One region of the Bordetella genomosp. 13 genome, then DNA from elsewhere that is predicted to be linked to it. Evidence: predicted binding sites of a transcription regulator. Region 1 holds the regulator's gene; the other holds the start of a gene.

The links. Region 1 encodes LexA, which represses DNA repair genes until DNA is damaged. Its sites were predicted from a motif close to ACTGTATNNNNATACAGT; they were not measured.
Region 2: recA (recombinase RecA) is a predicted target of LexA. The motif match lies at 1,457-1,474, and genes of this name have one in related genera.

The regions. Positions count from the first base shown of each region.
Region 1 is NZ_CP021111.1:2,096,066-2,100,274, reverse strand. It holds gene lon (endopeptidase La) at 1-360, shown strand, start outside; gene CAL15_RS09480 (tripartite tricarboxylate transporter substrate-binding protein) at 569-1,543, opposite strand; gene lexA (transcriptional repressor LexA) at 1,788-2,435, opposite strand; gene CAL15_RS09470 (amino acid aminotransferase) at 2,670-3,872, opposite strand; gene uvrB (excinuclease ABC subunit UvrB) at 3,975-4,209, shown strand, end outside.
Region 2 is NZ_CP021111.1:2,199,545-2,203,753, reverse strand. It holds gene CAL15_RS09970 (sensor histidine kinase) at 1-443, opposite strand, end outside; gene CAL15_RS09965 (response regulator transcription factor) at 652-1,344, opposite strand; gene recA (recombinase RecA) at 1,590-2,663, shown strand; gene recX (recombination regulator RecX) at 2,663-3,328, shown strand; gene CAL15_RS09950 (LysR family transcriptional regulator) at 3,594-4,209, opposite strand, start outside.

The sequences.
Region 1 (4,209 bases):
GCGATGGTCTCCGCGCTGTCGGGCATCCCGGTGCGCGCCGACGTCGCCATGACCGGCGAGATCACGCTGCGCGGCGAAGTCCTGCCCATTGGCGGCCTGAAGGAAAAGTTGCTGGCGGCCCACCGCGGCGGCATCAAGACGGTGCTGATCCCCGAGGAAAACGTGAAGGACTTGGCCGACATTCCGGACAATGTCAAGAACTTCCTCGAGATCGTGCCGGTCCGCTGGATCGACAAGGTGCTCGAGCTGGCGCTGGAGCGCCTGCCCGAACCGCTGGCGGAAGAAGAGGCCGTCAAGGAATCCATGGTGGCCAAGCCCGTCGAGCCGTCGAGCTCCAGCGACACGCTGATCAAGCACTGAAAGAGGCCCAGCCTCCAGCGGTGTGAAAAGGGGCGCAGTCCGCAAGGATTGCGCCCCTTTCTTGTTCGTGCTGCCGCTTGCTAGCCGTGCAATACGAACCGCTCGTTGCTCTTGAAACCGGCCAATATGGGAATGCGCTGGCCCGGCTGCACATGAGCCGGCGCTTGGGTCAGCATTGGAAACGGGCCCGTGCGCACATGGGCACTGATCACTCGATGCGCGCGCCGGCGGCTTTCACCACCTCGCCTGCCTTCTTCCAGTCGTCCTTCAGCAAGGCCTGGAAGCGGGCGGCCGGCAGCGAGCCGGCTTCCACGCCGAGGCCGGCCAGCCGCTTCTGCACGGCCGGATCCTTCAGCACTTTTTCCACTGCGGCGTTGATGCGTTCCACCTCCGCGGACGGCGTGCCGGCCGGCGCCAGCAGGCCCAGCCACGAATCGAACACGTAGCCAGGCAAGCCGGCCTCGGCCACGGTGGGCAGGTCGGGCAGGAACTGCGAGCGCTGCTGGCCGGAGTAGGCCAGCAGCTTGACGCGCGGGTCGTTGCGATAGGCCAGCATGCCTACGGTGGCGCCCGTCACCACTTCCACACGGCCGGCCAGCAGTTCGGTGACGGCGTCGCCGGTGGATTTGGTGGGAATGTGTTGCAGCGTCAGGCCGGCCTGCGCGGCCAACAGCGCCGTGGCAAGGTGCGATGCGCTGCCGTTGCCGGCGGAGGCGTAGTTCAGTTTGCCCGGCTGTGCGCGAGCGCGTTCGATGAGGGTGTTCAGACTGTCGATGCCGGACGGCGCGGACACGCCCACCACATAGCCCGTGGTGCCCACATACGATACGCCGACGAAGTCCGCCACGGGATCGTATGGCAGCTTGGCGTATAGATGGCCGGCCAGGTGATGGCTGGCGGCGGCCAGTACCAGCGTGTTGCCATCGGGCGTGGCTCGGGCAACCTGTGCCGTGCCCAGGCTGCCGCCCGCGCCGGCGCGATTCTCCACCACCACCGTGGCTTTCAGTTCCTGCCCCAGTTCATTGCTGAACGTACGGGCCACGGCGTCCTGCGTGGCGCCCGGGCCGTACGGCACGATGATGCGGATGACACGCTCGGCGTGCGCCGTGCCGGCCATGCCCGCGAGCAGGGCGGCGATGGCGCCCGCCAGTTTCAGGCGGGAAAAACGAAAGGGAAACTTCATTGCTGAGTCCTGGATGTAAGGTTTGCTGCCACGCGCGCGGTGGGCGGCGAACCGGCGATCTTATCGAGTGGCCGGTGGCGGGCCAAAGACAAAAACGCAATAAACATAGGCGCAGGCACGGGCCGGATCATGTGCGGCACCGGGCGGCGCATGCAAGAAGCCCTCGACGGGCGGCGCCGCGTCGAGGGCTTTCAGTTGGCCGGGTGCGCCGCCTTCATCATGGATGCATGGCGGGTTGGCGCGATCAGTGCAGGGCGTGGGTGCGGATCAGGCCGACGGCGACGCCTTCGAGCGCGAAGTCTTGCCCGGGCTCGACAATGATGGGGGAGAAGTCGGGGTTTTCGGGCAGCAGCTCGATGCGGCCATTGGCGCGCTGCAGCCGCTTGACGGTGACATCGTCGTCGATGCGAGCCACCACGATCTGGCCATTGCGAGCTTCGGAGGCCTTTTTGACGGCCAGCAGGTCGCCTTCGAGAATGCCGGCATCGCGCATGCTCATGCCGCGCACCTTGAGCAGATAATCGGGCGCCTGATCGAACAGGGCGGGGTCCACGCCGACTTCGCGCTCGACGTGCTCGGCGGCCAGCATGGGACTACCCGCCGCCACGCGGCCGACCAGGGGCAGCAGCAGGTGGGCGAGCGTCGTGACGGCAGAGGGCGCCGCGACGGTTTCGTCGGCCGCCTTGAGACGAATGCCGCGCGAGGCGCCCGCCGTGAGCTCGATGGCGCCCTTGCGCGCCAGGGCCTTCAGGTGGTCTTCGGCAGCGTTAGGCGAGCGAAAGCCCAGCGCCTGGGCGATCTCGGCGCGGGTGGGCGGAAAGCCGGTGCGCGCGACCGTCTGGCGAATGAGGTCGAGAATTTGCTGTTGGCGTTCCGTGAGTTTCGTGGCCATGGCGATGATCCGGGTAGCGCTGGACGCGGACTGTATGTATATACAGCGCCATTCTGGGGGACGCAGCAGAAAATTGCAAGGCGCGCCAGGGCGCGGTTTGTTTCAACACAAATCCGCGGCGGTGCGCGTCTCGACGTTGCGTCCGGGCGAATGACTGCGCTGCCGAAGCTGCCATGACACCGCACACGAAAACGGGGCCCGCAGGCCCCGTTTCGCAGCGCAATGCCGGCCGCCTTACTTGATGACGGCAGCGATGGCGGCAGCGACCGTGTCGATGTTGCGGCTGTTCAGCGCGGCCACGCAGATGCGGCCCGTGCTGATCGCGTAGATGGCGTGCTCTTCGCGCAGGCGATCGACCTGCTGGGCCGTGAGACCCGAGTACGAGAACATGCCGCGCTGGCGCAGCACGAAACTGAAGTCCTGCGTGGCGCCATGCGCCTTGATCTTGTCCACCAGTTGCTGGCGCATCAGGCGGATGCGGTCGCGCATGCCGGCCAGTTCCTGTTCCCACATCGCGAACAGCTCGGGCGTGTTCAGGACCGTGGACACGACCGTGCCGCCATGGGTGGGAGGATTGGAGTAGTTGGTGCGGATGGTGCGCTTGAGCTGGCTGAGCACGCGCGCGGCCTCGTCCTTGTCGCCAGCGACCACGGTCAGGGCGCCCACGCGTTCGCCGTACAGCGAGAACGACTTCGAGAACGACGAGCTGACCAGCATGGTGATGTCCAGGTCGGCGAACAGGCGCACCACCGCGGCATCTTCCTTCAGGCCCGCGCCGAAGCCCTGGTAGGCGATGTCCAGGAACGGGACCAGATTGCCAGCCTTGACCACGTCGGCGATCTGCTTCCATTGCTCGGGCGTGGGATCGACGCCCGTGGGGTTGTGGCAGCACGCGTGCAGCACCACGATGGTCTGTGGCGCGGCGGCCTTCAGGTCGGCCAGCATGCCGTCGAAGTTCAGGCCGTGCGTGGAGGCGTCGTAGTAGCTGTAGGTGCCCACCGGAAAGCCGGCGCGCTCGAACAGCGCACGGTGGTTTTCCCAGCTGGGATCGCTGATCAGCACCTTGGACTGCGGCAGCAGTTGGCGCAGGAAGTCGGCGCCGACCTTCAGCGCGCCGGTGCCGCCCAGCGCCTGGGTGGTGAGGACGCGGCCGGCCGCGGCCAGCGGCGAGTCGGCGCCCAGCAGCAGCGCCTGCGCGCCCTTGTTGTAGCCCGCGATGCCTTCGATGGGCAGGTAGCCGCGCGCCGCGGCCGCCTCGATGCGCGCCACTTCGGCTTTGCGGACGGCGCCCAGCAGGGGAATGCGCCCTTCGTCGTCGTAGTAAACGCCCACGCCCAGGTTGACTTTGCCGGGGCGGGTATCGGCGTTGTACTGCTCATTCAGGCCAAGAATGGGATCGCGCGGCGCGAGTTCGACGGAAGCGAAGAGGTTGCTCATGGGCGTTGAATCGGTGGGTGGACGCACTACCGGGTGCTGTGGATAATGGGGGGTTTACCCCGACAGAATGTCTTCATACAGACATCTTGGAAAAAGTCTAGCATGCCGCCCGATTCCGGATACGTCGACTACCCCGGCAGCCCCTTTCACCTGTACCAGCCCTATCCCCCCGCGGGGGACCAGCCCACGGCCATCGAGGGCCTGGTGCAGGGGGTGCAGGACGGCCTGATGTACCAGACGCTGCTGGGCGTCACGGGCTCGGGCAAGACCTACACCATGGCCAACGTCATCGCGCGGCTGGGACGGCCGGCGCTCGTGCTGGCGCCCAACAAGACGC
Region 2 (4,209 bases), 100 kb from region 1:
TCGTTGGCGAGCCGCGTGCGCCGCTCGACGGTTTCGGCCACCAGCACCAACGCGGGCTCGGCGCCGGGCAGGCGCAGGTCCACCCAGGTATAGGCCAGCCGCACGCCGAAGCCGCGCAGCGCCTCGTCCGCATACAGCACCGTGCCGGGCTGCGGCGAACCCAGTTCGGCGGGCAGCGGCAGGGCGCGGTCCCCGCCCAGGTATTCGCCATGGCTGCCCAGGGCCAGCCAGAACACGCTGCCCGTCTCGTCGACGCGCAGTACCTCGCGCGCCGGGTCGGTCATGCGCAGCACCGCGCGGCCGTTCTCGGCATGGATCTGGTGAGTCAGCACCCGCAGGCTGTTGGCCAGCGTCTGGTCGTAGGGGACGTTGGCGATGTTCTGCGCCACCACGTAGGTGATGGCCACGCTCATGGGCCACAGCAGGAACAGCGGCGCGAGCATCCAGTCCAGGATCTCGCCCAGCAGCGAACGCTGCGGGGGCGTGAAAGCGGGGCCCTGCGCGCCTCCGGACAAGGCGTCCAGCGCTTCCTGGTTCAGCGGTTGCGTCGACGGGGCTTCGGCTGGCGGGTCGCCCGCAGGGCGCGAGGCGCCCATCCGGCGGGCGGCAAGCCGAAGGCGCGGCGTGGGAGCCTTCCCGGGTGGGGCCTTCTCAATGGGTGAGCTGTGGGACGGCACCCTGTTCGCGCTCCAGGCAATAGCCTAGTCCGCGCACCGTGATGATCTTCACGCCGCTCGGTTCGAGTTTCTTGCGCAGCCGGTGCACGTAGACCTCGATGGCATTGTTGCTGACTTCCTCGCCCCATTCGCAAAGATGGTCGACCAGCTGCGTCTTGCTGACCATGCGGCCGCTGCGCGCCAGCAGGATCTCGAGCAGGCTGACCTCGCGGGCGGAGAGGTCGAGCGTCTGGTCGTCCACCGTGGCGATGCGGCCGGTCTGGTCGAATACCAGGCGGCCGTGGCGCACCATCGTGGACCCTCCGCCGGCGCCGCGTCGCGTCAACGCGCGCACGCGCGCCTCGAGCTCGGACAGGGCGAAGGGCTTGGCCATGTAGTCGTCGGCGCCCAGGTCCAGTCCCTTGACGCGTTGCTCGATGCTGTCGGCGGCGGTGAGGATGAGCACCGGCAGCACCGAATTGCGCACCCGCAGGCGGCGCAGCACCTCGAGGCCGGGCAGGTGCGGCAGGCCGAGGTCGAGGATGAGCAGGTCGAACGGCTGGATGGCCAGCGCGGAGTCGGCGGCCAGGCCGTCGCCTACCGCGTCCACCGCATAGCCGTTGTGGCGCAGCGAGCGGGACAGGCCGTCGGCCAGGATGCTGTCGTCTTCAGCGATCAGGATGCGCATGCGGCGTTGTCTCGGAATAATTTGACTTAATGGGGCCGGCACAGCGAATGGCCGCATTCTGGCACAGCCCGCCCCGCTTGCCACTGCGGGTATACGTGGAAAATCCTGGCGCACTGTTTTTATATCCAGTATAATCCGGTGCAATAATGCCGCTCGAATGATGTTGCTCGAACGATGTCGCTCGAACTTTATCGCCATGGCTTGCGCCATGGGCACGGCACAGGAAGGATTTCACAGGACACCACATGGACGACAAAACCACCAAGGCCGCCGCAGCGGAGAAAGCCAAGGCACTGGCCGCGGCGCTTTCCCAAATCGAAAAGCAGTTCGGCAAGGGTTCGATCATGCGCTACGGCGACAACGAGGTCGAGCACGACATCCAGGTCGTGTCCACCGGCTCGCTGGGCCTGGACATCGCGCTGGGCGTCGGCGGCCTGCCGCGCGGCCGCGTGGTCGAAATCTACGGTCCTGAATCGTCGGGCAAGACCACGCTCACGCTGCAGGTCATCGCCGAAATGCAGAAGCTCGGCGGCACCTGCGCATTCGTCGACGCCGAGCACGCCCTCGACGTCCAGTACGCCGCCAAGCTGGGCGTCAACCTCACCGACCTGCTGATCTCGCAACCCGACACCGGCGAACAGGCGCTCGAAATCACCGACGCCCTGGTGCGCTCGGGTTCGGTCGACCTCATCGTCATCGACTCGGTGGCTGCCCTGGTGCCCAAGGCCGAAATCGAAGGCGAAATGGGCGACTCGCTGCCCGGCCTGCAGGCCCGCCTGATGAGCCAGGCGCTGCGCAAGCTCACCGCCACCATCAAGCGCACCAACTGCATGGTCATCTTCATCAACCAGATCCGCATGAAGATCGGCGTGATGTTCGGCAACCCCGAAACCACCACCGGCGGCAACGCGCTCAAGTTCTACTCGTCGGTGCGCCTCGATATCCGCCGCATCGGTTCCATCAAGAAGGGCGAAGAGGTCATCGGCAACGAAACCCGCGTCAAGGTCGTCAAGAACAAGGTCTCGCCCCCGTTCAAGCAGGCCGAGTTCGACATCATGTACGGTTCGGGCATCTCGCGCGAAGGCGAAATCATCGACCTGGGCGTGCAGGCCGGCGTGGTGGACAAGGCCGGCGCCTGGTACAGCTACAACGGCAACCGCATCGGGCAGGGCAAGGACAACGTGCGCGAATACCTGAAAGAGCACCAGGACATCGCCATCGAAATCGAGAACAAGGTCCGCGAGAACCAGGGCATCGTCAGCCGCGCGTCCACCTTCACGGCCACCGCCGAAGAGGCCGACGAGGGCAGCGCCGAGTAATGCGCCGGGACGGATCCCGTCGTGCCGCGCCGGGCCGCCAAGGCCCGGTGGACTCCGGCCCGGCGGATTCCGATCCAACCGAGTTCAGCCGCACGTCCGACCGGCAATCGGGTTTTCGGTCCAGGCGCGCGCAAGGCAGCCGCCCCAGCAACCCGGACGACGAGTTCGAAACCATGGCCAGCGGCGACGCGGCCAACCCATCCAGCCCGCCCCAGCCGGCGCGCAGCGGCCCATCTCTCAAGGCGCGCGCCGTAGGCTACCTGTCTCGCCGCGAGCACGCCCGCAGCGAACTCGCGCGCAAGCTGCGTCCCTATGCCGAAGACCCCGCGCAGATCGACGCCGTCCTGGACGACCTGCAGCGCGAAGGCTGGCTGAGCGACGCGCGCTTCGCGCAAAGCCTGGTACATCGCCGCGCCCCGCAACGGGGCACCGCGCGCGTGGTGCAAGAACTGAAGCAGCACGGCGTGGACGAGGCCCAGGTGGCCGACCTGCGCGACCAGCTGCGCGCCACCGAATACGACCGCGCTCTCGAAGCCTGGCGCAAGCGCTTCGGCGACAAACCTGTCGATCGCACCGAATACGCCCGCCAGGCCCGCTTTCTGGCTGGTCGCGGCTTCGCCCACGACGTCATCCGCCGCATTCTGGGCGAGAGCGACGAAGACTAGTCCAGCCGTCTCTCCGATCCGATTGCTTGTGCCGCCGATTGCCATTGCCAGCAACAAGTGCGGGTGCTTCGGATAGCTACGGCGCGCAATGAGCATCGACTGCAAGCGCCCCGGCATTGAGAGATCTTGAGCCTGGGACATGGCGGAGGGTTCGCGCCCGCAGCGCGGAGCGCGAGGACGAGAATCCGCAGTCATGGCGCAGGCGCGCAAGAACTCAATACCGCCCCTGCACCGACTCCATCCCATACGCGACAGCTACACGCAGTCAATGCCTTGCAGCCTTGATCCCTTCCAGGTTCTTGAAGCAAACATCCCGCGCGATGGTCAGGAACTCGCCGATATAGGTCGTCTCGCTGTCCTCGGTGCGCACCGCGGCGTATAGCGTGCGCCATACGCCTTGCGGCCCAAGGTGGCATACGCGCAGCCAGCTCTGTCCCAGATACTCTGACAGCGCCCAGTTCGGCAGGGCGGCCACCCCTCTGTTGCTGGCCACCAACTGCGCGATGATCGGCGTCAGTTCCGCCTTGCGGACCGCGGCCGGTTCCACGTCGGCAGGGTCCAGGAAAGCGGTGAATACGTCCAGCCGCTGCCGATCCACCGGGTACGTGATCAATGTCTGGTCTGCCAGCTGTTCGGGACTGACGTGCCGCTCCGTGGCCAGGGGGTTCGATTCCGACACCGCCAGCACCAGTTCGTAGCGGAAGAGGGGCAGGTAGGTCACCGCTTCCAGTTGTTGCGGGTCCGAGGTCACGACCAGGTCCAGGTCGCCGCGCACCAGCGCCGGCAGCGGCGCGAACGAGAATGCAGCCGAGAGGTCCAGCGCCACGTCGGGCCATTGCACGCGGAAGGCGTCCAGCGCCGGCATCAGCCATTGAAAGCAG